3 regions of the Arthrobacter sp. PvP103 genome follow, and region 2 is predicted to be linked to each of the others. Evidence: riboswitches for the same ligand, from Rfam matches in the RefSeq annotation. Region 2 holds a riboswitch; each other region holds the start of a gene.
What was found. A riboswitch is a leader RNA that binds a small molecule or an ion and turns the genes downstream of it on or off. The one in region 2 is predicted to bind S-adenosylmethionine.
Positions count from the first base shown of each region.

Region 1 (7,440 bases), 3.2 Mb from region 2:
GACGTGGAGGCACTGGCAGGGAGTTGGTCCGGGTGGCAGGGTGCCGGAACGCGGGGGACCGTGGCCACCTGCCTGCCGGCCTGCGACCTCTCCACCCGCCAGCCGCTTGCTCCCGGGCGCGAGCTGCTCGACGCCGGGGTGCCGATTGCCCTGGCCTCCAACTGCAACCCCGGCACCTCCTACACGAGCTCCATGGCGTTCTGCGTGACCACCGCCGTTCTCCAGATGCGGCTGAGCGTCCATGAGGCCGTCCGCGCTGCGACGTACGGCGGTGCCCTTGCGCTGCGGCGGGAGGCGGGCAACGACGTCGACGGCGAACGGGCGGTGGGTTCGGTCGCTATCGGCCACCGCGCAGACCTGCACCTGCTCAACGCACCCTCGGCCACCCACCTGGCCTACCGGCCGGGCATCCCGCTGACCCACGCCGTCTGGCGGGCGGGCGTCCGTGCCCGCTGACGCGCCGGCCGGAAGCGCCTAGAAGACCATGGGCGGAGCGTCCAGGACTGTCTCGTCCACGCGGCGGTCCTCCCACTGGCTGAACGGCTTGTCCAGTTCGTACTTGCCCTTATCCGTGCGCACCAGGGTCCGCACTTCGGCATTCTCCGGGTTGTTGAGCGACTCGAAATACTCGACGGACCAGTGGAACCAGCGCATGCAGAACAGCCGCATGGTGAGCCCGTGCGTCACGAATAGGGCGTTCGGGGCGTAGGTGGGCTTGGACCAGTGCCGGTGGAGGGTTTCCATAAAAGAGGAGATCCGGTCGTAGACGTCGGAGCCGGATTCACCCTCACGGAAGCGGTAGAAGAAGTGGCCGTAGGCGTTCCGGAGTTCCTTTTGGTCCTCAATGTCCCCGGCGATCTGGAAGTTGGCCCAGTCCTGTTCGCGGAGCCTGGGTTCCTCGATGATCCGTTCCACCAGCGGTCCCAGGTTGAGCGCTTCAAGGGTCTGGTAGGCCCGGAGGTACGGCGAGACGTACACACACACCTGCCGCCCGTCCAGTTCCCGGCGGATCTCCTCGCCCGCGGCCCGGGCCTGTGCCACGCCGAGTTCGGTCAGCGGTATGCGGTAATCGGGCACCCGGTTATAGATGGAGGTGTCGGCATTGGCGGCGGACTGGCCGTGCCGGATCATGATGATTTTTCCGGGCGCACTCATAAATTCCAAGCATAGGCCCCGGACCGCGCGGCTCAGCGGAAGCGTTGCCCTGCGACCGGCCGGAAGCGGCGGACAGGAAAGAACCAGAAAGTGAAGGCAAGATAGGAACATGCTGGTTCCCTCCCGCCGTCGTCTGCGGTTAGAAGTCTGGATTGTCCTGGGTCTGTCGCTGGGGCAGTCCGCCGTGTATTCGGTGGTGCAGTTGCTGGACAAGCTGACGCGGGCACCCCTGGCGGAAGGGACCTCCACCCTCAACCGCTCCCAGAGCAGCCGCGAATACTTCGACCTCACGTACCAGCTGCTGGACATTGTTTTCGCCCTGGTGCCGGTGGTGCTGGTCATCTACTTCCTTACCGAGCACCGGACGGCGGGGGAGTCCGGGGCCTCGGCCTTCCGCAAACTCGGTTTCAACTTCGCCCGTCCCGGCAAGGACCTGCTGCAGGGGCTGGGCCTCGCGGCGTTGATCGGCATACCGTCCCTGGGGCTGTACGCCGCCGGACGGGCGCTGGGCATCACCACGGCCATCATCCCCAGTGCGCTCGACGCCTACTGGTGGACCATCCCCGTGCTGATTCTCTCCGCCGTACGGCACGGGATCGTGGAGGAGGTCATCGTGGTGGGGTACCTGCTGGACCGGCTCGGCAAGTTTGGCTGGAGCATGCCGCTGGCCATCTTCGCCAGCTCCATGCTCCGGGGCAGCTACCACCTCTACCAGGGGTTCGGTCCGTTCATCGGCAACGCCATCATGGGCGTGGTATTTGCGTGGATCTATACGAAGACCCGCCGCGTCATGCCACTGGTGATCGCCCACGCGCTGCTGGACATTGTGGCGTTCGTCGGCTTCAGCCTCTTCGGCAAGGCCATCGGGCTGGGCTAGCCGGCAACCGCTTAAAAGGATTCGGCCGCTATCGGTGGGTGACGTCGTTGGCACCCGCTGATAGCGGCCGAAGTTCGTAAAGGCAGCGCGCTGCCCGTGGCCCGGAGGACCACACGGTGTAAGAGGGCTAGATGGTTACTGCCCCGGAGGCGGTTTCGAACGTAACGGAGAGGATTCCCGGCGTCCCCTTCGGGGCGACCCATTCAACGGCCACATCCTCCAAGGGCTTCTCGACCGGTTGCCCGAGCCATTCCGTGACGCGCTCGGCCGAGCCGGCGATGGTGAGGCTGGACATCTTGACGTTGCTCGGGTAGGCGTTGGACGGGTGAAGCTCCGGGTCGCCTTCCCACTTGAGCATGTAGGGTACCTGCGGGTCTGCAATGAGGCCCAGGATACCGATCTGCTTCCAGACGAGTTCGCGGCCGTCCGGGAACTTGCGGTTGCCGTTGACAGCCGAGCGGCCGAGGCGTTCTTCGAACGGTGCCAGGTCGTCCACTTCGACGCACCAGCCCATCCAGCCGCCGCCAGCTGCGGAGCGTGCCCGGACAGCCTGCCCGAACGGAGCCTTGTCGGATGCCGGGTGGTCAAGGACCTCCACGACCTCCAAATACTTGTGCCCGGCGAGCGGGATAATCATGTTGCGGGTGCCAAATCGGGGGTGTACCCCGCCCTTAACGGCTTCGACGCCGAGGGCGGTTGCAATACGTTCGGTGGTGGCAGCCAAGCCATCTTGTTCACAGGCGTAAGAGACGTGATCCATGCGCATGCCCTCATCTTGGCACTTTGTGATGGAGCTCTCAGCTAAGGGTATGCTTACCGAGATGGGATGTCATGGCGGAGGGCCCTGAAGCCCACGAAAATCATGCGGCCGACGTCCTTCGTCACAAACCTGTTCAGACGGATTGCTCCGTTTCTACACTGGGTCAAGGTCATGAGCGCCAGCATCGAGCCCCGGCTTGCTGGCCGGCAACCCTCGTTCCGCGGTGGGGTGCCCCGGGTGAGGACCTGGCCTCCGGCAATCGCCGGTCGGCAAGCGCGGCACCAGAACCGGCCCGGCATACCGTGCGTCCGCCTGTGGTGCCTTTCTTTAGAAGGAGTCTTCAATGTCCAATGCCTGGTCTTTCGAAACCCGCCAGATCCACGCAGGGCAGGAGCCGGACAGCGCCACCGGCGCCAGGGCCCTCCCCATCTACCAGACGACGTCGTTCGTGTTCCCGAGCGCCGAGAGCGCTGCCAACCGCTTTGCGCTGGCCGAACTGGCGCCCATCTACACGCGCATCGGCAATCCCACCCAGGACGCAGTGGAGCAGCGCGTGGCCAGCCTTGAGGGCGGCCTGGCGGCGCTGCTGCTCAGTTCGGGGCAGGCGGCCGAAACATTCGCCATCCTCAATGTCGCCGAAGCCGGTGATCACGTGGTGGCCAGCCCCAGCCTCTATGGCGGCACCTACAACCTGCTGGCCCACACCCTGAAGAAGTTCGGCATCTCCGTGACCTTCGTCGAGGACCCGGACAACCTCCAGCAATGGAAGGACGCAGTCCGGCCAAACACCAAGCTTTTCTTTGCCGAAGTGGTGTCCAACCCGCGCCAGGATGTCCTGGACATCGAAGGCGTTTCCGGCGTTGCCCACGAGGCGGGTGTCCCGCTGATCGTGGACAATACACTGTCCACGCCCTACCTCATCCGGCCGCTGGAATGGGGTGCCGACATTGTGGTCCACTCGGCAACGAAGTACCTTGGCGGGCACGGCAGCGCCATTGCCGGCGTGATCGTGGACTCGGGCAACTTTGATTTCGGCAAGGACCCGGAGAAGTTTCCCGGCTTCAACACCCCGGACCCCACCTACAACGGGCTTGTCTACGCGCGGGACCTCGGCGCCGGGGGCGCCCTGGGCGCGAACCTTTCCTACATCCTGAAAGCCCGCGTCCAGCTCCTGCGGGACCTCGGCTCGGCCGTTTCTCCGTTCAACGCCTTCCTTATCGCCCAGGGCCTGGAAACGCTGAGCCTGCGCGTTGAGCGCCACGTGGCCAACGCGGTGAGCGTCGCCGAATGGCTGGAGGCACGGGCCGACGTCGAATCCGTGGCCTACGCGGGGCTGCCGTCCAGCCCCTGGTACGAGCGCGGCCGCAAGTACGGACCCAAGGGCACCGGAGCCATCGTGTCCTTCAACATCGCTGGCGGGGCCGAGGCCGGCAAGCGGTTCGTGGACGCGCTGGAACTGCACTCGCATGTCGCAAACATCGGTGACGTGCGCTCGCTGGTCATCCACCCGGCGTCGACCACGCACAGCCAGCTGACGGCGGAACAGCAGGCGGTGGCAGGGGTCACGCCGGGCCTGGTCCGCCTCTCGGTGGGGCTGGAACACATCGATGACATCATCGCCGACCTCGACGCCGGTTTCCGCGCCGCCAAGGGCGACTGACGCATGTGACTCCCGGCGTCTCGACGCCGGGAGTCATATTGCTGTCACATTCTTCGCCATTGCGGGGACGCATTTCGTAGACTCTTTAAAGGTCATGAGTGCCAGCGACAGCCCCGGCTTGCTGGCCGGCAACCCTCCTTTCGCGGCGGGGTGCCCCGGGTGAAGACCTGGCCTGCCGGCCAGTTGGCGGCAGGCAAGCGCGAAGAAGAGGTCCTCAGATGACGATTGCCGTCACCCGCAGCGGTGTACCCGAAACATCCAGCCACAGCCTGTCAGCCCGTGACGTGAAAACCACCGCGGGCAAAACCGCAGGCACTGTCCCCGACGGTACCGTCAGGTTCCAGGGCATCGGCGGGCTTGACCTTGAAGCCGGCGGGCATCTGCCGGACGTCACACTCGCCTACGAGACGTGGGGCACGCTGAACGCGGACCGTTCCAACGCCGTGCTGGTGCAGCATGCCCTGACCGGCAGCACGCACGTTACCAGGGGAGCCAGTGACGAAGAAGGCTGGTGGGAGCAGCTTGCCGGGCCCGGCGCCCCGGTTGATACGGACCAGTACTTCGTGGTCTCCATCAACATCCTGGGCGGTTGCTACGGCTCCACCGGGCCTTCCACTCCCGCGCCGGACGGCAGGCCGTGGGGCTCGCGCTTCCCCCTGGTGACCCTGCGCGACACCACTGCGGCCGAGGCCCGGTTGGCGGACGCCCTTGGCATCGACAGCTGGTACGCCGTCCTGGGCGGATCCCTGGGTGGAGCCCGCGCCTTGGAATGGGCCGTTAGCTTCCCTGACCGGGTCCGGCGCTGTGCCGTCATTTCCATCGGGGCCAGCAGTACTGCCGAGCAGATCGCCTTTGCCCAGGCGCAGACCCTCGCCATCCGCCAGGACGTCAACTTCAACGGCGGTGATTACTACGGCGGCGCGGAGCCTGAGGCCGGCCTGGCCCTGGCGCGCAGGATCGCGCACATCACGTACCGCTCCGCAGACGAGCTGGAGGCCCGGTTCGGCCGGAGCGCCCAGGGCGGCGAAGCCCCGCTTCAGGCAGTCTCGCTGGGGGACCGCGGCCGTTACCAGGTGGAGAGCTACCTCGACCATCAGGGCACCAAGCTGGTCCGCCGCTTCGATGCCAACAGTTACATCGCCATCACGGAAGCGCTCATGAGCCACGACGTCGGCCGGGGACGCGGCCCGCTCAAGGACGCGCTGGCCCAGGCCAAGGCTGAGTTCTTCATCGCCGCCGTTAACACCGACCGGCTGTATTTTCCTGCACAGTCCCGCGAACTGGCGGCGGCACTGCCGGGCGACGTCCCGGTGCACGTCATCGAGGCGCCCATCGGCCACGACGGTTTCCTGACTGAAATCGGGCAGCTTAGCGCGCAGCTGAGGCAGAACTTTTTCGCCTAGCCCCTTGGCTCAATGTGCATTTATGCAGAGCTGTTCTGCAGAAAATGGCGTTGAGCCTGCGGCAATGTGAGTCCATACTCTAGGGGACCGGCGCGTTGGTGGTGCACATCACACGCGACCGCTACCGAATGGTCCACATGGTGTCGACGGAGACGCCGAAGGAGTTCACAATGAGCATGCAAAACTCCGCCGCAAGGCGCGCAGATGAGACTGACGTCAAAGCCTCAGGGCTGAAGAAAGTGGTGACGGCCTCAATGGCCGGCACCGTTGTTGAGTGGTATGAGTTCTTCCTCTACGCCTCAGCGGCCACCCTGGTTTTCGGCAAGATGTTCTTCCCCAACTCCGGCACTGAGCTGGACGGGATCATCGCCGCTTTCGTCACCTATGCAGTGGGCTTCGTTGCCCGCCCGATCGGCGGCATCGTTTTCGGCCACTTCGGTGACAAATTCGGCCGGAAGCAGCTGCTCCAGCTGAGCATCGTCCTGGTGGGTGTTTCCACCTTCGCCATGGGCTGCCTCCCCACATTCGCGCAGATTGGCTACTGGGCGCCGGCGCTCCTGGTGTTCCTGCGCTTCGTGCAGGGCTTCGCCGTCGGTGGTGAATGGGGCGGCGCCGTGCTGCTCGTGGCTGAGCACAGCCCCAGCAAGTCACGCGGCTTCTGGGCCAGCTGGCCGCAGTCCGCCGTGCCCATGGGCAACCTCCTGGCCACCGGCGTGCTGTTCACCCTCTCCTCTACGCTGTCCTCCGCCGACTTCCTCGGCTGGGGCTGGCGCGTCGCCTTCTGGCTGTCCGCGGTGATCGTGATCGTGGGCTACTACATCCGGACCAAGGTCCAGGACGCCCCCATCTTCCTGGAGGCACGCAAGGAAGTTGTTGTTGAGAACAAGGGCTACGGCGTGGCCGAGGTCTTCCGCCGCTACCCGCGCGGTGTCTTCACCGCCATGGGCCTGCGGTTCGCGGAAAACATTTTGTACTACCTCGTGGTCACGTTCTCCATCACCTACCTGAAGGTTGTGGTCCAGACCGACACATCGAGGATCCTCCTGCTCCTCCTGGTGGCGCACTTCATCCACTTCTGCGCCGTACCCATGGTCGGCAAGCTTTCCGACGCCTTCGGCCGCAAGCCCGTGTATATGGCCGGCGCCATCCTTGGCGGCACCTGGGGTTTCTTCGCCTTCCCGATGATGGACACCAAGAACGACCTCGTCATCCTCGCGGCGATCACCATCGGCCTGCTCTTCCACGCACTGATGTACGCCGGCCAGCCGGCCATCATGGCCGAAATGTTCCCGACCCGGATGCGCTACTCCGGCGTCTCGCTTGGCTACCAGGTCACCTCGATCGTCGCCGGCTCCCTGGCCCCGATCATCGCCACCGCCCTGCTGAGCCAGTTCAAGTCCTCCACCCCGGTGGCGGTCTACCTGCTGGGCGCCTGCCTGGTCACGATGGTGGCGGTCTACTTCCTGAAGGAAACCCGCGGTATCTCATTGCACGACGTCGACGCCGCGGACGCGCAGGGCACGGCGGACCTGCTGGCCGCCGCCAAGAAGTAAGGGCAGCCAGTTCACATGCGCGCCGCAGTCCT
Region 1 is NZ_JAFIBQ010000001.1:3,861,350-3,868,789, forward strand. It holds gene hutI (imidazolonepropionase) at 1-456, shown strand, start outside; gene JOE41_RS17600 (histidine phosphatase family protein) at 475-1,155, opposite strand; gene JOE41_RS17605 (CPBP family intramembrane glutamic endopeptidase) at 1,265-2,032, shown strand; gene JOE41_RS17610 (VOC family protein) at 2,160-2,798, opposite strand; SAM riboswitch class IV at 2,960-3,074, shown strand; gene JOE41_RS17615 (bifunctional o-acetylhomoserine/o-acetylserine sulfhydrylase) at 3,136-4,452, shown strand; SAM riboswitch class IV at 4,543-4,658, shown strand; gene JOE41_RS17620 (homoserine O-acetyltransferase) at 4,671-5,855, shown strand; gene JOE41_RS17625 (MFS transporter) at 6,026-7,408, shown strand; gene JOE41_RS17630 (zinc-dependent alcohol dehydrogenase family protein) at 7,424-7,440, shown strand, end outside.
Region 1: linked by a shared signal. The riboswitch ahead of JOE41_RS17615 (bifunctional o-acetylhomoserine/o-acetylserine sulfhydrylase) and the one ahead of JOE41_RS03285 (aminotransferase class V-fold PLP-dependent enzyme) in region 2 are both predicted to bind S-adenosylmethionine.

Region 2 (7,440 bases):
CGGACCAAGGACCGGCCCAGCCATGACGACGCCGTGACCGGCCGGATCATCACGGTGGACCGCGGGCGCTATACGGCGGTGGTGGGCGAGGACAGCGGGAACGAGCGCACGGTGATTGCCGCGCGCGCCCGTGAACTGCGCCGTTCGCCCGTGGTCGCGGGGGACTTCGTGTCCCTGGTGGGAGATGTTTCGGGGGCACCGGACACGCTTGCGCGGCTCGTGAAGATCCAGGACCGCCGCACGCTGCTGCGGCGCAGCGCCGATGACACGGACCCCATCGAGCGGGCAGTGGTGGCGAACGCTGACCAGCTTGTGGTGGTGGTTGCCGCCGCCAATCCGGAACCGCGCACCGGCTTTATTGACCGCGCCCTGGTGGCGGCATACGACGCCGGGATTGAGCCGTTGCTGCTGGTCACCAAAGCGGACGTCAAGGATCCCACGGAGCTCCTGTCCAACTACCGGCACCTTGATTTCCCCGTGATCATCAGCCGGACAGCCGACGCCGCGGCCTCCGGAATCGATGCACGCTCCGATGACGGACTCTCGGCACGCCTGGACAGCGACGCTGTCTCGCAGCTGCGGGCGCACCTCAACGGCAAGGTCACCGTGATGCTCGGGCATTCCGGCGTAGGGAAGTCCACCATGGTCAATGCCCTGACGGGTGCTGAGCGGGCCACGGGAGGCGTCAACGCCGTCACCGGCCGGGGGCGGCACACGTCGTCGTCGGCGCTTGCCCTGCGGATCAGTGACGCGCCCGCCGGAAGCTGGATCATTGATACGCCCGGCATCCGCTCCTTCGGCCTTGCCCACGTGGATCCAGACCGGATCCTGCGCTCGTTCCCCGATCTGGAACCCGGCACGGATGCCTGCGAACGCGGCTGCAAGCACGATGCCTCCGCCGTCAACTGCGGTGTGGACGCCTGGGTGGCCCATGGACACGCGGGCCCGTCCGGTGCAGCGCGCCTGGCGTCCCTGCGTCGGTTGCTCGGCACAGACCCCCGGATGGAAGCACAGGACGCCAAGGAACTCGGCATCGTTTCGTGACATCCCGGCCGGCCGGCCACAGAGACGGTAGTTTGGAACCATGACCCAACCCGCTTCGAGCTACAACGATGACCTGCGCCTCGCCCATGTCCTGGCCGACTCTGTTGACTCCCAGACCATGAGCCGCTTCAAGGCGCTGGACCTTCAGATTGAAACCAAACCGGATCTGACGCCGGTAACGGATGCTGACAAGGCCGCTGAAGAATCCATCCGCGGCCAGCTCTCCCGTTCCCGTCCGCGAGATGCCGTCCTCGGTGAAGAGTTCGGCAGTTCCGGGCATGGTTCCCGCCGCTGGATCATCGACCCGATCGACGGCACCAAGAACTTCGTCCGCGGCGTGCCGGTGTGGGCTACCCTGATCGCCCTCGTGGATGAGGGCGAGCCGGTGGTGGGCCTGGTCAGCGCGCCCGCCCTGGGCAAGCGCTGGTGGGCCGCGAAGGGGGCGGGTGCCTACATGGGACGGTCGCTTGCGGCTGCCACCCGGCTGAAGGTTTCGAACGTCTCCAGGCTGTCTGACGCGTCCCTCTCCTATTCGAGCCTGGGCGGCTGGAAGGAACGCGGCAACCTGGACGAATTCCTGGGGCTCACTGAAGAGGTCTGGCGGACCCGCGCCTACGGTGACTTCTGGTCCTACTGCATGGTGGCCGAGGGATCGGTGGACATCGCCTGCGAGCCGGAGCTGAACCTGTATGACATGGCGGCGCTAGTGCCGATCGTCACCGAAGCCGGCGGACGCTTCACCTCACTTGAGGGAGTGGACGGCCCCTTCGGCGGCAACGCCCTGGCCACCAATTCAATCCTTCATTCAGAGGTCCTCAAGCGGCTGAACCCGGAACTGGACGACCTCCTCTAACGCGCGCCCCGCCCCCGGCGTCGGGCCCGGAGCCAAGAGGTTCCGTCGCGGGCGCATCCCGGCAGGCACATCAACAGGGTGCCGAATAAACGACGGCGGATGCCCTCCTTAGGGGGTGTCCGCCGTCGTTATATTCGGCGCCGGCCCCCTTCTTCCGCCGCGCGTAACAAAGAGCTTAACAATCGCCCTGACTTTCCCGCGGCGCGGTGAATGTCCTAATCTCGAAACAGGTCACGAGTGCCAGCGCTAAACCCCGGTTTGCTGGCCGGCAACCCTCCATTCGCGGTGGGGTGCCCCGGGTGACGACCAGGCCGGTCCGGAACGGACCCGGCAAGCGCGGATCCCCGGAGTGCGGGGTCCCTTTACAGTGAGGTCCCCATGACTACTGCCACTTTCCCCGCAAACACCGCAACCACGTCCACTGCAGGCCTTCTGGACCCGCGGTTCACCGTCGCCCAGCGCCCCCTCTCCGCCGTTACCGGCGCGGAGATCCAGGCTCCGCTGATCCAGGGCGGCCACGTCCGCTACGCGAACCTGGACTACGGCGCATCGGCCCCGGCGCTGTCCGTTGTCTCGGCCTACCTCAACGAGATCCTGCCGTACTACGCCAGCGTGCACCGCGGCGCGGGCTATGCCTCGCAGATCAGCACGTCGGTGTACGAAAATGCCCGGGACATCGTCCGCGGGTTCGTGGGCGGCAGGGCGGACGATTCCGTCATCTTCACCCGGAACACCACGGACTCACTGAACCTGCTGGCCGGATGCCTGCCGGTGGCCGACGGCCGCCACATCGGCGAAGTGCTGTACCTCGACATCGAACACCACGCCAACCTGCTCCCCTGGCAGGGCGTCCCGCACCGGAGTGTTGTGGCCGCCCCGACGCTTAGGGCCACCCTGGAGAACCTGCGTTCCGAGCTCCGGCACGGTGACATCAGCCTGCTGGCCGTTACGGGCGCCTCCAACGTCACCGGCGAAATCCTCCCCATCCGCGTGCTGGCCGCACTGGCTCACGAACACGGCGCAAGGATCGTTGTGGACGCGGCGCAGCTGGCCCCGCACCGCCGCATCGACATCGCCGCGGACGACGTCGACTACCTCGCCTTCTCAGGCCACAAGCTGTACGCGCCGTTTGGCAGCGGCGTCCTCGTGGGCCGGCCGGACTGGCTCGACGCCGGGACGCCCCACCTCGCAGGCGGCGGAGCCGTACGTGAGGCCCGGCTGGACTCCGTTAGCTGGACCACCGGGCCGGCACGTCATGAAGGCGGCTCACCGAACGTCCTCGGGGCCGCCACCCTGGCCCGGGCCACCCAGGTTATCGGCGCCCTGGACCAGGAACTGTGGCACGCCCATGAGACTGCCATCCGGTCCTTCCTCGTTGAGGGACTGCGGAAGATCGACGGCGTCACTGTCCACCAGATCTTCAGCGACACGGATGACACCATCGGGGTGGTCAACTTCTCCGTCGCCGGCTACGACGCCGGCCTCGTCGCGGCCTACCTGTCCGCCGAACACGGCGTGGGCCTCCGGGACGGCCGCTTCTGCGCCCACCCGCTGCTGAAGCGGCTGGGACTGCCGTCAGGCTCATTGCGGGCAAGCTTCGGCGTCGGCTCCCGCTTGGAGGATGCCCAGCGCCTGCTTGCCGGGATCGAGGAACTTCGCCGGACCGGCCTGGGCTGGGACTATGTCGTGGACTCGGGCCGCTGGGTGCCTGCCAACGACACCCGCAGCTACCCGGACTGGGCACCCAACACTCCAGGCACCGCCGGCGCTGCGCCCTGCACCGAAGACTGAGGGTGCGGCGTGTGCGGTAAATTCGAGGGGTAAGAATTCCAGCCTGCCCGAAGGAGACTGCACGTGGCACGGGGAGGCCCCAAACTACACCACCAGCGCCGCTACGAGCTCGGCCGGAGTTTCCAGGACGGCGGCGAACACTATGACCGGGTCCGTCCCGGCTATCCCGCCGATTCCGCGGACTGGCTGCTACGAAGCGTCGGCACGGTAGCGGGCGCGTCCAGCGCCGCTGACATCGGCGCCGGGACGGGAAAGTACACCGCTTTGCTGGTGCAGCGCGGCCTGGCTGTCACCGCAGTGGATCCGTCACCGGACATGCTCGCCCAACTCCGGCTGGCCCTTCCGGGGGTTCCTGCGACCGAGGGCACCGCGGAGGCCACCGGGCTCCCGGACTCCGCGTTCGACGTCGTCACCGTTGCCCAGGCATGGCACTGGTGCGATCCCCGCCTGGCCAGCACCGAGCTGTCCCGCATTCTCCGTCCGGGAGGCGTGCTGGGGCTGATCTGGAACCAGCTGGATACGTCGGTCCCGTGGGTCCACCGGCTTTCCCGGATCATGCATGCCGGCGATGTGCACAAGCCGGACTTCCGCCCCGCCGTCGGGCCGGAGTTCGCCGGACTTGAGAGCCACCTGACGCGCTGGGAAGACCCCGTGACCACTGAGGACATCGTCGAACTGGCAAAGTCCCGCAGCTACTACCTCGCCGCCGGAGAAAGCATCCGGGCCAAAGTCCGCGCCAACCTGGACTGGTACCTGCACGAGCACCTGGCACACTCCGCCGCGGACGTAATCGGACTCCCCTACCTGACCCAGACCTGGCGGGCGTTCAAGGCATGAGTCCCGTAGCCAAAGCGGTAGGCTTGGACTCGTGAAGACCGGCGCACCCTCCTCCTCGATCGAGGACTACGTCAAGGTCATCTACTCCTTTACGGAGTGGCAGGACAAACCCATCACATCCTCGCAGTTGGCCCTGCGGCTCGGCGTCGCCAACTCCTCGGTCTCGGAAATGGTCCGCAAACTCAAGGACCAGGGCCTCGTTGACCACAAGCCCTACAGTGCCATTACGCTCACGGCCGACGGCGTCCGGCTCGCGCTCTCCATGGTGCGTCGCCACCGCCTCATTGAGACCTACCTCGTGCAGGAGCTCGGCTACAGCTGGGACGAGGTCCATGACGAGGCCGAGCTTCTGGAGCACGCGGTGTCTGACACGTTCATCGAACGGATGGCCGGAAAGCTGGGCAATCCCCTACGAGACCCGCACGGTGATCCAATCCCGGCGGCCGACGGTACGGTCCACATGCCGCACGCGCACCGGATGAGCGAACTCGACGAGGGTCATAAAGGCCGCATCACCCGGATCAGCGACGACAATCCCGAGCTCCTGCGCTATCTATCCGCGCAGGAAATCGACCTGGACGCCGACATCGAAGTGCTGGGCCGGAAACCGTTTGGCGGAGCCCTCGTAGTCAGGATCGGCTCCGCAGGCGCAGACCGCGAGTTCGATCTCGCCGACGAGGTGTCCTCAGCGCTGTGGGTGTACAGCGAATCCCGCCACGCCGGTTGCCGGCTGGCGGATGTCTGAAGGGGCGCCGCCTGAATGAGTGCTGCCAGTATCCCGGGCTGGCGGGCGTGGGCGGCGGTGGCTGGCGGGGCGCTGGCAGGCACAGAACTCCGCTATGGCCTGGGCGTCCTCTTTCCGGACGCTGCCGGCGCGATCCCCTGGACCACGTTGGCAATCAACGTGTGCGGAAGCTTCGTCCTGGCCGCCCTCACCACGTTGTGGATTGCCCGCCCCCGGACAGCCTTCTGGCTCAGGGCGGGGATCGGTCCGGGGCTGCTGGGATCCTTCACGACCTTCTCGGCCGTGGTCTTTTCCATTGACCAGCAGGCACGTGCCGGACAGCACGTAACCTGGCTGATCTACCTGGCACTCTCCCTGGTGCTGGGGCTTGCTGCGGCCGCTGCAGGCTGGAAAGCCGGCAAGGCCCTGAGCGACCGGACGGCAGGAGCCTCATGACGGCGCTCCTGGTGGGCATCTTCGGCGTTGCGGGGGGCCTGCTCAGGTTTGCCATCGACACCTGGTTCGCGCATCGGGCGGGGACCCGCCGGCACTGGCCCTGGGCAACGCTGGTGGTCAATGTCACCGGTTCACTGGTCATCGGCCTGTCCGTCGGTGTTACCGGCCGGCTTGGGCTTGGCGAAGAATGGCATGCGGCCATCGCCACCGGACTGGCCGGCGGGCTCACCACGTTCAGTTCCTGGACCACCGCTACCATCCGGCTCGTCAGTGAGGTGCGGTACAAGGCTGCGGCCCTCAACGTTGCCGTCAATCTCGTGGCCGGGCTCTCCGCCGCAGCCGTGGGAATCGCCCTCACCGGCTGAGGGCGCGTGGCTGACCGTAGGTGGATGCCACACCCCCGCCGTCGTGAATCTGAGGCGGCCCGGCGTCCCGTATCGTTAAACGATGGTTACGCGACGTGAAGCAGCTCAGATCCTCGACATTCCCCTGGAAATGGCGCACCGTCACGGTATTCCCGCCCGGCTGTCGGACGCCGAACTGTCCGAACTGTTGGACAACCCTCCGGCCTGGCTCATCCAGTCAAAGGCCAACCGGACCGGCAAGCGGCCTGTCTGGGTCCAGCTGACCTGTGCCGTGTGCGGTTTCTCGGAGGCTGCCCGGCCGAAGAAGTGGTGGCCGCCGTTCACGTACGTCTGCTGCGTCCATCATGCAGCGGCCGACCTTCCGCCGGTGCTTCCGGGGCTTGTGCGCAGTGAGTACGAGGGAATCGGCAGCCGGTTTGTCGGCATAGTTGACGTTGAAGTGCCCGTTTCGTAGGCCAGTTACATTCGTGGCAAAACAGGCGTACCTTACAAGCACGGGGCTTATTCAAGGCCCCGAGGTAAGGGAGGGGCGACATGCCTGACAAATCGCCGCACCGGCAGGTCACCAAGAAATCGGACAAGACCATCAAGCAAAAGAGGGCCGATAAGAAGTCCAAGCATGATCTGGACACCCACGTGGACCCCGTGGCGCACATCAAGAAGCGCTGACCCCGAGGCCACGGACGGCCGCTGGAGAATGCAGTAACGGTGCAAAAACAAAAGGCCGGAAGCTTTCGCTTCCGGCCTTTTGCACGGGGTGGAACTGCGTTGCCGCCGTCCCGATGGTGGAGATGGGGGGAATTGAACCCCCGTCCGATGTCGTGTTGTCAGGGCTTCTCCGGGCGCAGTTTGCGTCGGATTTTCTCGGCCCCAGCTATCCTGCAAACAAGTAGCTGATCCGGGCCCAGTCATCTAAGAGTCCCGTTCACCCCAATGACGAAGGTAAACAGCAGTGGCTATCTTAATGACGCCAGGAACCGGGACGATAGCAATCCCGGGCTGACGGACTGTCTTACTGCTTAGGCAGCGAGAGCGAAGTCAGTGCGCGTTTGTTTGGCACTTATTGTTTTGCAGACAGCGTTTACGAGATAATTCTGCATCCTCGGCCCGCTTCACCTGTCGCGACTAACATCGTCGAAACCGATCATCCCCGTATTTTGTTACCAAACCGGTGAGGCTCGTTGCCGAATCCTTGCGGATTCCGCGCCGTTCCTTCCCGGACACCAATCATAACGCACTGCGGTCCGGATTCATTCCCGGCGGCCCGCAGGCGGCCCGCGGCAGGTTCAGCCGCGGTTCCTTTCGCGCATGACGCGCAGCGCTTCGCGCTTGTCCTGCTGCTCGCGGAGGGTCTGCCGCTTGTCGTATTC
Region 2 is NZ_JAFIBQ010000001.1:702,392-709,831, forward strand. It holds gene JOE41_RS03275 (ribosome small subunit-dependent GTPase A) at 1-1,044, shown strand, start outside; gene hisN (histidinol-phosphatase) at 1,085-1,897, shown strand; SAM riboswitch class IV at 2,127-2,240, shown strand; gene JOE41_RS03285 (aminotransferase class V-fold PLP-dependent enzyme) at 2,276-3,688, shown strand; gene JOE41_RS03290 (class I SAM-dependent methyltransferase) at 3,752-4,525, shown strand; gene JOE41_RS03295 (metal-dependent transcriptional regulator) at 4,557-5,270, shown strand; gene JOE41_RS03300 (CrcB family protein) at 5,286-5,705, shown strand; gene JOE41_RS03305 (CrcB family protein) at 5,702-6,070, shown strand; gene JOE41_RS03310 (hypothetical protein) at 6,153-6,524, shown strand; gene JOE41_RS21090 (hypothetical protein) at 6,605-6,739, shown strand; RNA gene ssrA (transfer-messenger RNA) at 6,854-7,222, opposite strand; gene smpB (SsrA-binding protein SmpB) at 7,357-7,440, opposite strand, start outside.

Region 3 (7,440 bases), 1.4 Mb from region 2:
CGGCGGACAGCGTGGGCGCACCAAGTGTTGCCGGCGCCGCGAGGAACTTGAGCTCGGACAGCAGGCCTGCGGCCGAATACCAGAGCAGTCCGGGCAGCTCTTCCGGCTCCAGCGGTGCTCCGTTCGTGGCGGCCTCGAGGTGCCGCTGGCGGATCCGACGCTGCGGCGGGTAGAGCTTGGCGATCCGGCGTTCGCTGCTGATCCCGAGGTGGGCCAGTCCCAGGCGCAGCGCCTCGAATGCCAGGGCCAGCTGCATGGGCTGGAAGTTACCGCCGGAGACCATCCGGCCGGAGCCGATGTCGGTCAGCGGGTTGTCGCCCCGGCCGTTCAGTTCCACTTCCAGAGCGTCTTCCAGCGCCGTGACCTGCCACCGGATGGCGCCGTGGGTCTGGGGTGCCGCGCGGAAGGAAAGCGCGTCCTGCACCGACACCTCCCGCTCCGGGTCCTCCAGCCACCCGCCCTCGAGGAGCCGTAGCACATGGGCCGCCGTGACCGACTGCCCGTGCACTGCCTTGGCCGCCTGCACAGCCGGCGAAAACGGGCTGAGGTTGCCGCCGCCGTCGTGCCTTGCCGTCGCCTCAAGCGACAACGCGAGCGCGGTGTCCGCCAGGTCGGCGAGCCGCAGGATGCGGTGCAGCACCAGCGCGCCCACGCCGATGGAATAGGAGTTGGAGCTAACCAGGGCCAGGGCTTCGCCGGGCGCGAGTTCCAGCGGAGCCAGCCCGGCGTCCGCCAGGGCCTGGCCGCCGGGCAGCAGCTGGCCGTCCACTGCCAACGCCTGGCCCTCCCCGATGGCGACGGCGGCCACTGCGGCGAGGTGGGTCAGGTCTGCGGAGCCTACGGAACCTTCGCGCGGGATGGCGGGGACCACGCCGCGGTTGAGCATTTCAACGTAGAAGCGGGCTGTTTCCGGCCGGACGCCGGAGCCGCCGCGGCTGAAGCCCACAAGCCTCGCCAGGATCACGGCCCGGACCTCATCGGCGCCGAGAAACACGCCCACCCCGCTGTTGTGGTACCGCACCACCTGCACCTGGTAGGCGAGGATCGACTTCTTCTCCACGGCGGTGTCCCGCCCGGATCCCAGCAGCGTATTGAGTCCGTAGACGCGGTGGCCGGAGTCGATGGCCTGCTGCACCACCTCACGCGAGAGCCCGATCAGCTCCAGGGCGTCCACGCTCAGGACGAACTTAACCGCGGGATCAGCCGCGGCCTCGGCGACGTCCCTGGCGCGCAGGTGCGCCGTGCCGATCAGGAAGTCTCCGCTGCCGCCGCCCATGGCACTAGAAGTCCAGCAGGTTCCGGCGGAAGCCGCCGTCGCCATAGCTTGTCCGGAGCAGCCCGCGGCGTCGCAGCACCGGGGCCAGCCGGTCCAGCACACCATGAACGGTGGCCGGATCAACGAAACCCGAGAACAGGAAGCCGTCCCCGCCCACCTGCACGCCGGTTTCTTCGACGTAGTCGGCAATTTCCTCGGCCGTGCCGATGATGCTGTCCCCGGCGCCGCCGCTGCGGGCCTGCAGGAGCTGGCGCAGCGTGGACCCGGGAGGACCCGCCTTGGCGAAATGATCCAGGGTGCCCTGGTTGCTGTTCGTGGTGAGCTCGGGGAGCGGGGCGTCGAGGTCGAACTGCTGGAAGTCGATCACGGAGAGGTAGGAGATGGAGTTCAGCTGGCTGTCGATGTCGCGCTGCGTGAGCTGGCGGCGCTGCTCCCGGAGCTCGTCCGCTTCGGCGCGGGAGCCCACCACGGTGGGTTTGAGGACAAACAGCACCTTGACGTCGTCGGGGTCCCGCCCCGCCGCGGCCGCCTCGGCCCGGATCGAATCACGGTAGGCCCTCATGCCGTCTGCGCCCCTGGCGAGGGCAATTGCGACGTCCGCGTTGCCGCCCGCGAAAGCCTTGCCCCGCGGGGACGCCCCAGCCTGCACCAGCACCGGTTCCTCAGGCAGCGGCGCGGTGTTGAGCGGGCCCCGGACCTTGAAGAATTGGCCGTCGTGGTTGATCGGATGGACCTTCGTATGGTCGGCAAAGATGCCGGCGTCCGAATCCTCGACGATGGCGTCCGGCTCCCAGCTGCGCCAGAGCTTGCGCACCACGTCCACGAATTCCTCCGCCTTCTCATAGCGGAGGTCATGCTCGATCTGCTGGTCCAGCCCGTAGTTCTGCGCAGCAAGATCGCTGCCGGAGGTCACCACGTTCCAGCCCAGCTGGCCGCTGGAGAAATGCTGCAGCGTGGCCAGGAGCCGGGCAGCGGTGAACGGCGGGTAGAAGGACGCACTCACCGTGGGAACAATGCCCAGGTGTTCCGTGGCGGAGAGCAGGTAGGGCACCAGTGCCAGCGGATCGTGCTTCGGCGCAAAGGACGCCTGCGCCAGCGACACCTTGGCGCTTCCGCCGTACGTGTCCGGTACGGTGAGCGAGTCCTCGATGATGAAAAGGTCCAGCCCTGCCCGCTCGAATTCCCGCACGGCGTGCTGGTACAGGGCGGGTTTTTTCCAGTCGTACCCGATGCCATACCCGGGCGTACCCCACCCCTGGACGCCGAACCCGTGACCCACAAACCAACCGAAGTGCAGCATGGGACTGCCTGTATTCCGATTCGATTCATTCACGGCTGCCTGATTTCATCCGGCGTTACAGCGGTTCATCTCCCGTCATTATCCCCCCGGCAGGGTCTTTTGTAACTGCAGCCGGGGGTACCGCCGGGGCGGATGCGGGGCCGCGGTGCGGGCGTTCCCGTTACGGAAGATGACGACGACGGCGGTGCGGGCCGCCGTCGTAAGTGTTACGTTTTTGGGGAGTAATGAGAACCGGCGCCAAGCCCTGACTGGCCGGTCGGCAACCCTCCTTCCACGGCGGGGTGCCTCAGGTGAATACTCGGCATATCGATATTCGAATTGCAAGCGTGAGAGAAGGAGATCCGTCGTGTCCGACGCACCCGCACAGCTGGCCCCGGCAGCCGAACCAGCCGCCGCCGGCCAGGAACAACCGGCCCTGGCACTGCCGCAGGAAAGGCTGGCCTACCGGCTCATCACCGGCCCCGACGACCGCTCGTTCTGCGAGCGCATTTCCGCAGCACTGGCCGACGGCTATGTCCTGCACGGAGGCCCGGCGGCAACCTTCAACGGCACCAGCGTGATCGTTGCCCAGGCCGTGATCCTGCCCGAGGCAGTCGCCAGCTCCGACGCGGCGGTGGCAACTGCAGTGGACGAACTTGAGTTCGACGCCGATTTCCCGGGCGAAGGCTTCGAGGGCCACGCATGAGCTACGCCGGAGACCTGAGCCCGCAGGACGCCTGGGCCAAACTGGAGCAGGGCGCCGTCCTGGTGGATGTCCGCACTGAGGGCGAGTGGGCGCACATCGGCATCCCGGACACCAAAGCCACGGATAACGATCCCCTCTTTATCCAGTGGACCTTCCCCGGCGGCATCCCCAACCCGGATTTTGTCGACCAGCTGAAGCAGCAGGCCCCCGAGGACTCCGGCGTCGAACTGGTGTTCCTCTGCCGTTCCGGTGTCCGGTCCGTTGCCGCGGCCATTGCCGCCACCCGGGCCGGGTTCACCGCCTACAACGTCCTCGAAGGCTTCGAAGGCGAACCGGACCGTTACGGCGAACGCACCGTCAACGGCTGGAAGAACCGCGGCCTGCCCACCAATCTCGGAAAGAACTAAGTGACCTTCAATCCCGACGCCGCTGGCTGGAGCCCTGACACCCAGGCTGTCCGCGGCGGACTCGACCGCACCAATTTCCAGGAGACCGCCGAGCCGATCTTCCTCAACTCGGGGTTCGTCTACGAATCCGCGGCAGCTGCCGAGCGGGCATTCACCGGCGAGGACGAACGGTTTGTGTACTCCCGGTACGGCAACCCCTCCGTGGCCACCTTCCAGGAACGCCTCCGGCTGCTCGAGGGCACCGAAGCGTGCTTTGCGACGGCGTCCGGCATGTCCGCCGTCTTTACGGCACTGGGTGCCCTGCTGGCTGCCGGTGACCGGGTGGTTGCCGCCCGGTCGCTGTTCGGCTCCTGCTTTGTCATTTTGAACGAGATCCTGCCCCGGTGGGGCGTCGAAACGGTGTTCGTGGACGGCCCGGACCTGGAACAGTGGCGGACCGCTTTGGCGGAACCGACGACGGCGGTCTTCTTCGAGTCGCCGTCGAACCCGATGCAGGAGATCGTGGACATCGCCGCGGTCAGCGAACTGGCCCACGCTGCCGGGGCGACCGTCGTCGTCGACAATGTCTTTGCCACCCCCCTGCTGCAGCGCTGCGGGGAGCTCGGCGCGGATGTGGTGGTGTACTCCGGCACCAAGCACATTGACGGCCAGGGGCGGGTCCTTGGCGGCGCCATCCTGGGCACCAAGGAGTTCATCGAAGGCCCGGTCAAGCAGCTGATGCGCCACACCGGGCCGGCGCTTTCCGCCTTCAACGCCTGGGTGCTGACGAAGGGCCTGGAAACCATGGCGCTGCGCGTCAACCATTCCTCGGCCTCCGCGCTTCGCCTGGCCGAGTGGCTGGAAGGCCAGCCGGCGGTCAGCTGGGTCAAGTACCCGCTGCTGAAGTCCCACCCGCAGTATGAGCTGGCGGCCAAGCAGATGAAGGCCGGCGGTACCGTGCTCACGCTGGAGCTTCTGCCGTCGGCGGGCCGCACGGCGAAGGAAGCAGCCTTTGCCCTGCTGGACGCGCTGCGGATCATCGACATCTCCAACAACCTCGGCGATGCCAAGACGCTCATCACCCACCCGGCCACCACCACGCACCGTGCCATGGGGCCGGATGGCCGGGCCGCCATCGGGTTGAGCGACGGCGTGGTCCGCCTGTCGGTCGGACTCGAGGATGTTGACGACCTCATCCGCGACCTGGAGCAGGCGCTCAAACAGATCTGACCATCCCGCCCCTGATCAGCGCCAAGCTACGAAGGCCTTCCGCGCCGAACGTCAGGTGTCCAGCTCCCAGTGCAGGCGGATCGCTTCGGCTATCGGGGCGGCCGCAACGTCCACAGTGAAGGCGACTGGCGCGGTGCCGGTCTCTTCGATGACGGTGTCATGGTAGACGCGGCCGCATGCCGGGCACAGCGTGTAGAGGTCCTCATCCCCGGGCCACTCGGCCAGTCCGGCCGGGACAGGAGTGCCCTCGCCAAGGTGGACGGGCATGCCTTCGGAGTTGGCCTGGATCAGCCCTTCGTCGCTGACGGTGTTTCCGCAGACGCAGGTGATGGTGGTGACATCGTGGCCGGCGACTGTTGCGTATTCGGTTTCCATGGCGCGCTCCGGGGTAGTAGGAACCTGTTCAGGACTGGCGAACGCGCAGCAGCACCGGCGCCTTCTCGCGCGCGGTGACGGCTTCGGTCCGGCGCATGCTCACGTCCACCGCGTGGGCAACCACGGCGGCCAGCCCGGCGGCGGCCTCCGGGTTACCGGCAAGGCCTTCCTGCATGGCAAGCCGCTGCTGTTCCGAACCGGTCCCCCGGTCCAGGATCCTCCGCACGCCTTCCCAGGCCAGTTCCAGCTCGTCCTGTTCCGCCAGGACGGGCGCGACGTAGTCCACCAGCGCCTCCACGACTTCCTCGGCGGGAGCGGGGCGGAACGTGCCGAAATCCAGAAGGTCTCCCCGGAGTCCGCAGTTGCTTGCCTGCCACGCGGCCATCCGCAGGAGCACCGTCGGCACGGGCGCGGGGTCTACACCGGCCCGCCATTCCCTGCTGGCCGATTCCACCAGCGCCCGCACCAGCACGGCGATCAGGGCGGCGTCCTCGGCCTGCAGGCAAACGTCCGCCACCCGGACTTCCACGGTGGGGTGGTTCCGGGAGAGCCTCGCATCAAAATAGATCATGCCCTCGTCCAGCAGCACGCCGCTGTCCAGCAGCCGGGTGACCACGCGGCGGTACATGGAGTGCGTCCCGAAGATCTGGGACGGGCCCGACGTCGGCCAGCGGTTCCAGGCCTGCGTGCGGTAACTCTCGAAGCCGGTCTCCACGCCGTTCCAGTACGGCGAATTTGCGCTGAGCGCCGTGAGCACCGCCAGCTTGTCCCTGAGCCGGTCGATGACAGCCACGCCTTCTTCCGGGGATTCGACGAAAGTGTGGACATGGAAACCGCAGGTCAGCTGCTCATGGACGGTGAGGCCAAAGCGTTCCTGCATGGTGGCATAGCGGGGGTTCGGTGTGGTGTGCGTCGTGGAGGCAATCGGCGATGTTGCCAGCGCGGCCACCCGCGCATTGTGTTTCTTCGCGGCGGTATCTGCCAGGGCCCGGCCCTGGCGGATCTGGAGGAGCAGCTCCTCATAGTTCAGGCACGGACGGGTCTGCGTCTCGATCTGTTCAAGTTTCAGTTCGGCAGTGAGCCCGGTGTCGCCGTCGTCACGGGTTGGATCGTGGGGGTCCAGGATCCGGGGCTTGTCCGGAGCATCGTCCGCAGCAAGCTTCCGCCCTGTCAGCAGGGCGTCCGCCAGTGCCAGCGGCTCCCCGGTCACGGGGTCCACAATCAGCAGCTCTTCCTCAACCCCGAAAGTTCGCATGCATACATTGTGCCCCCGTGACCGCCCTGTACGACAGGCGCCGCAACGGCGCCTTCTTTCGGCGCCGGACGGGTCAGTCCTGGAAGTATTCGATCTTCGCGCCGATGGTGTTGAGCCGCTCGGCCAGGTCCTCGTACCCGCGCTCGATCACGTAGATGTTGCGCAGCTCCGAAACCCCGCGGGCGGCCAGCATGGCCAGCAGGATGCATGCGGCCGGGCGGAGGGCGGGCGGGCAGCCCACCTCGGCGGCACGCCACCTGGTGGGTCCGTTGACGTAGATCCGGTGCGGATCCAGCAGCTGGACGCGGGCCCCCAGCTTGTTCAGCTCGGTGAGGTAGATGGCACGGTTCTCGTAGACCCAGTCGTGGATCATGGTCTGGCCTTCGGCGTTGGCGGCAATGACGGCGAAGAACGGCAGGTTGTCGATGTTCAGGCCGGGGAACGGCATGGGGTGGATCTTGTCCGTCGGGGCATGCAATGCGGAGGGTTTGGTGGTGACATCCACCAGCCGGGTGCGGCCGTTACGGGCAAAGTACTCGCCGGAGATCTCCAGTTCCTGGCCCATCTGCTCCAGGGTGGCGAGTTCTATTTCCATGAACTCAATGGGGACCCGGCGAATGGTGACCTCGGAATTGGTCACGATGCCGGCGGTGATGAGGCTCATCGCTTCGATCGGGTCCTCGGACGGGAAGTATTCAATGTCGACGTCGATGGACGGCAGCCCGGTGATCTTCAGGGTGGTGGTCCCCACGCCGTCGATCTTCACGCCGAGGCCCTGCAGGTAGAAGCAGAGATCCTGGACCATGTAGTTCGGGCTGGCGTTGCGGATCACGGTGGTGCCGCGGCGGTGGGCGGCCGCCATGATGGCATTCTCGGTGACCGTGTCACCGCGTTCGCTCAGCACAAAGGTGCGGTTGTCGCCGTCGGCCGGCG
Region 3 is NZ_JAFIBQ010000001.1:2,101,384-2,108,823, forward strand. It holds gene JOE41_RS09645 (aromatic amino acid ammonia-lyase) at 1-1,276, opposite strand, end outside; gene JOE41_RS09650 (NtaA/DmoA family FMN-dependent monooxygenase) at 1,281-2,576, opposite strand; SAM riboswitch class IV at 2,797-2,909, shown strand; gene JOE41_RS09655 (DUF1737 domain-containing protein) at 2,992-3,261, shown strand; gene JOE41_RS09660 (rhodanese-like domain-containing protein) at 3,258-3,668, shown strand; gene JOE41_RS09665 (O-succinylhomoserine sulfhydrylase) at 3,669-4,877, shown strand; gene JOE41_RS09670 (hypothetical protein) at 4,929-5,252, opposite strand; gene JOE41_RS09675 (glutamate--cysteine ligase) at 5,281-6,507, opposite strand; gene JOE41_RS09680 (UDP-N-acetylglucosamine 1-carboxyvinyltransferase) at 6,581-7,440, opposite strand, start outside.
Region 3: linked by a shared signal. The riboswitch ahead of JOE41_RS09655 (DUF1737 domain-containing protein) and the one ahead of JOE41_RS03285 (aminotransferase class V-fold PLP-dependent enzyme) in region 2 are both predicted to bind S-adenosylmethionine.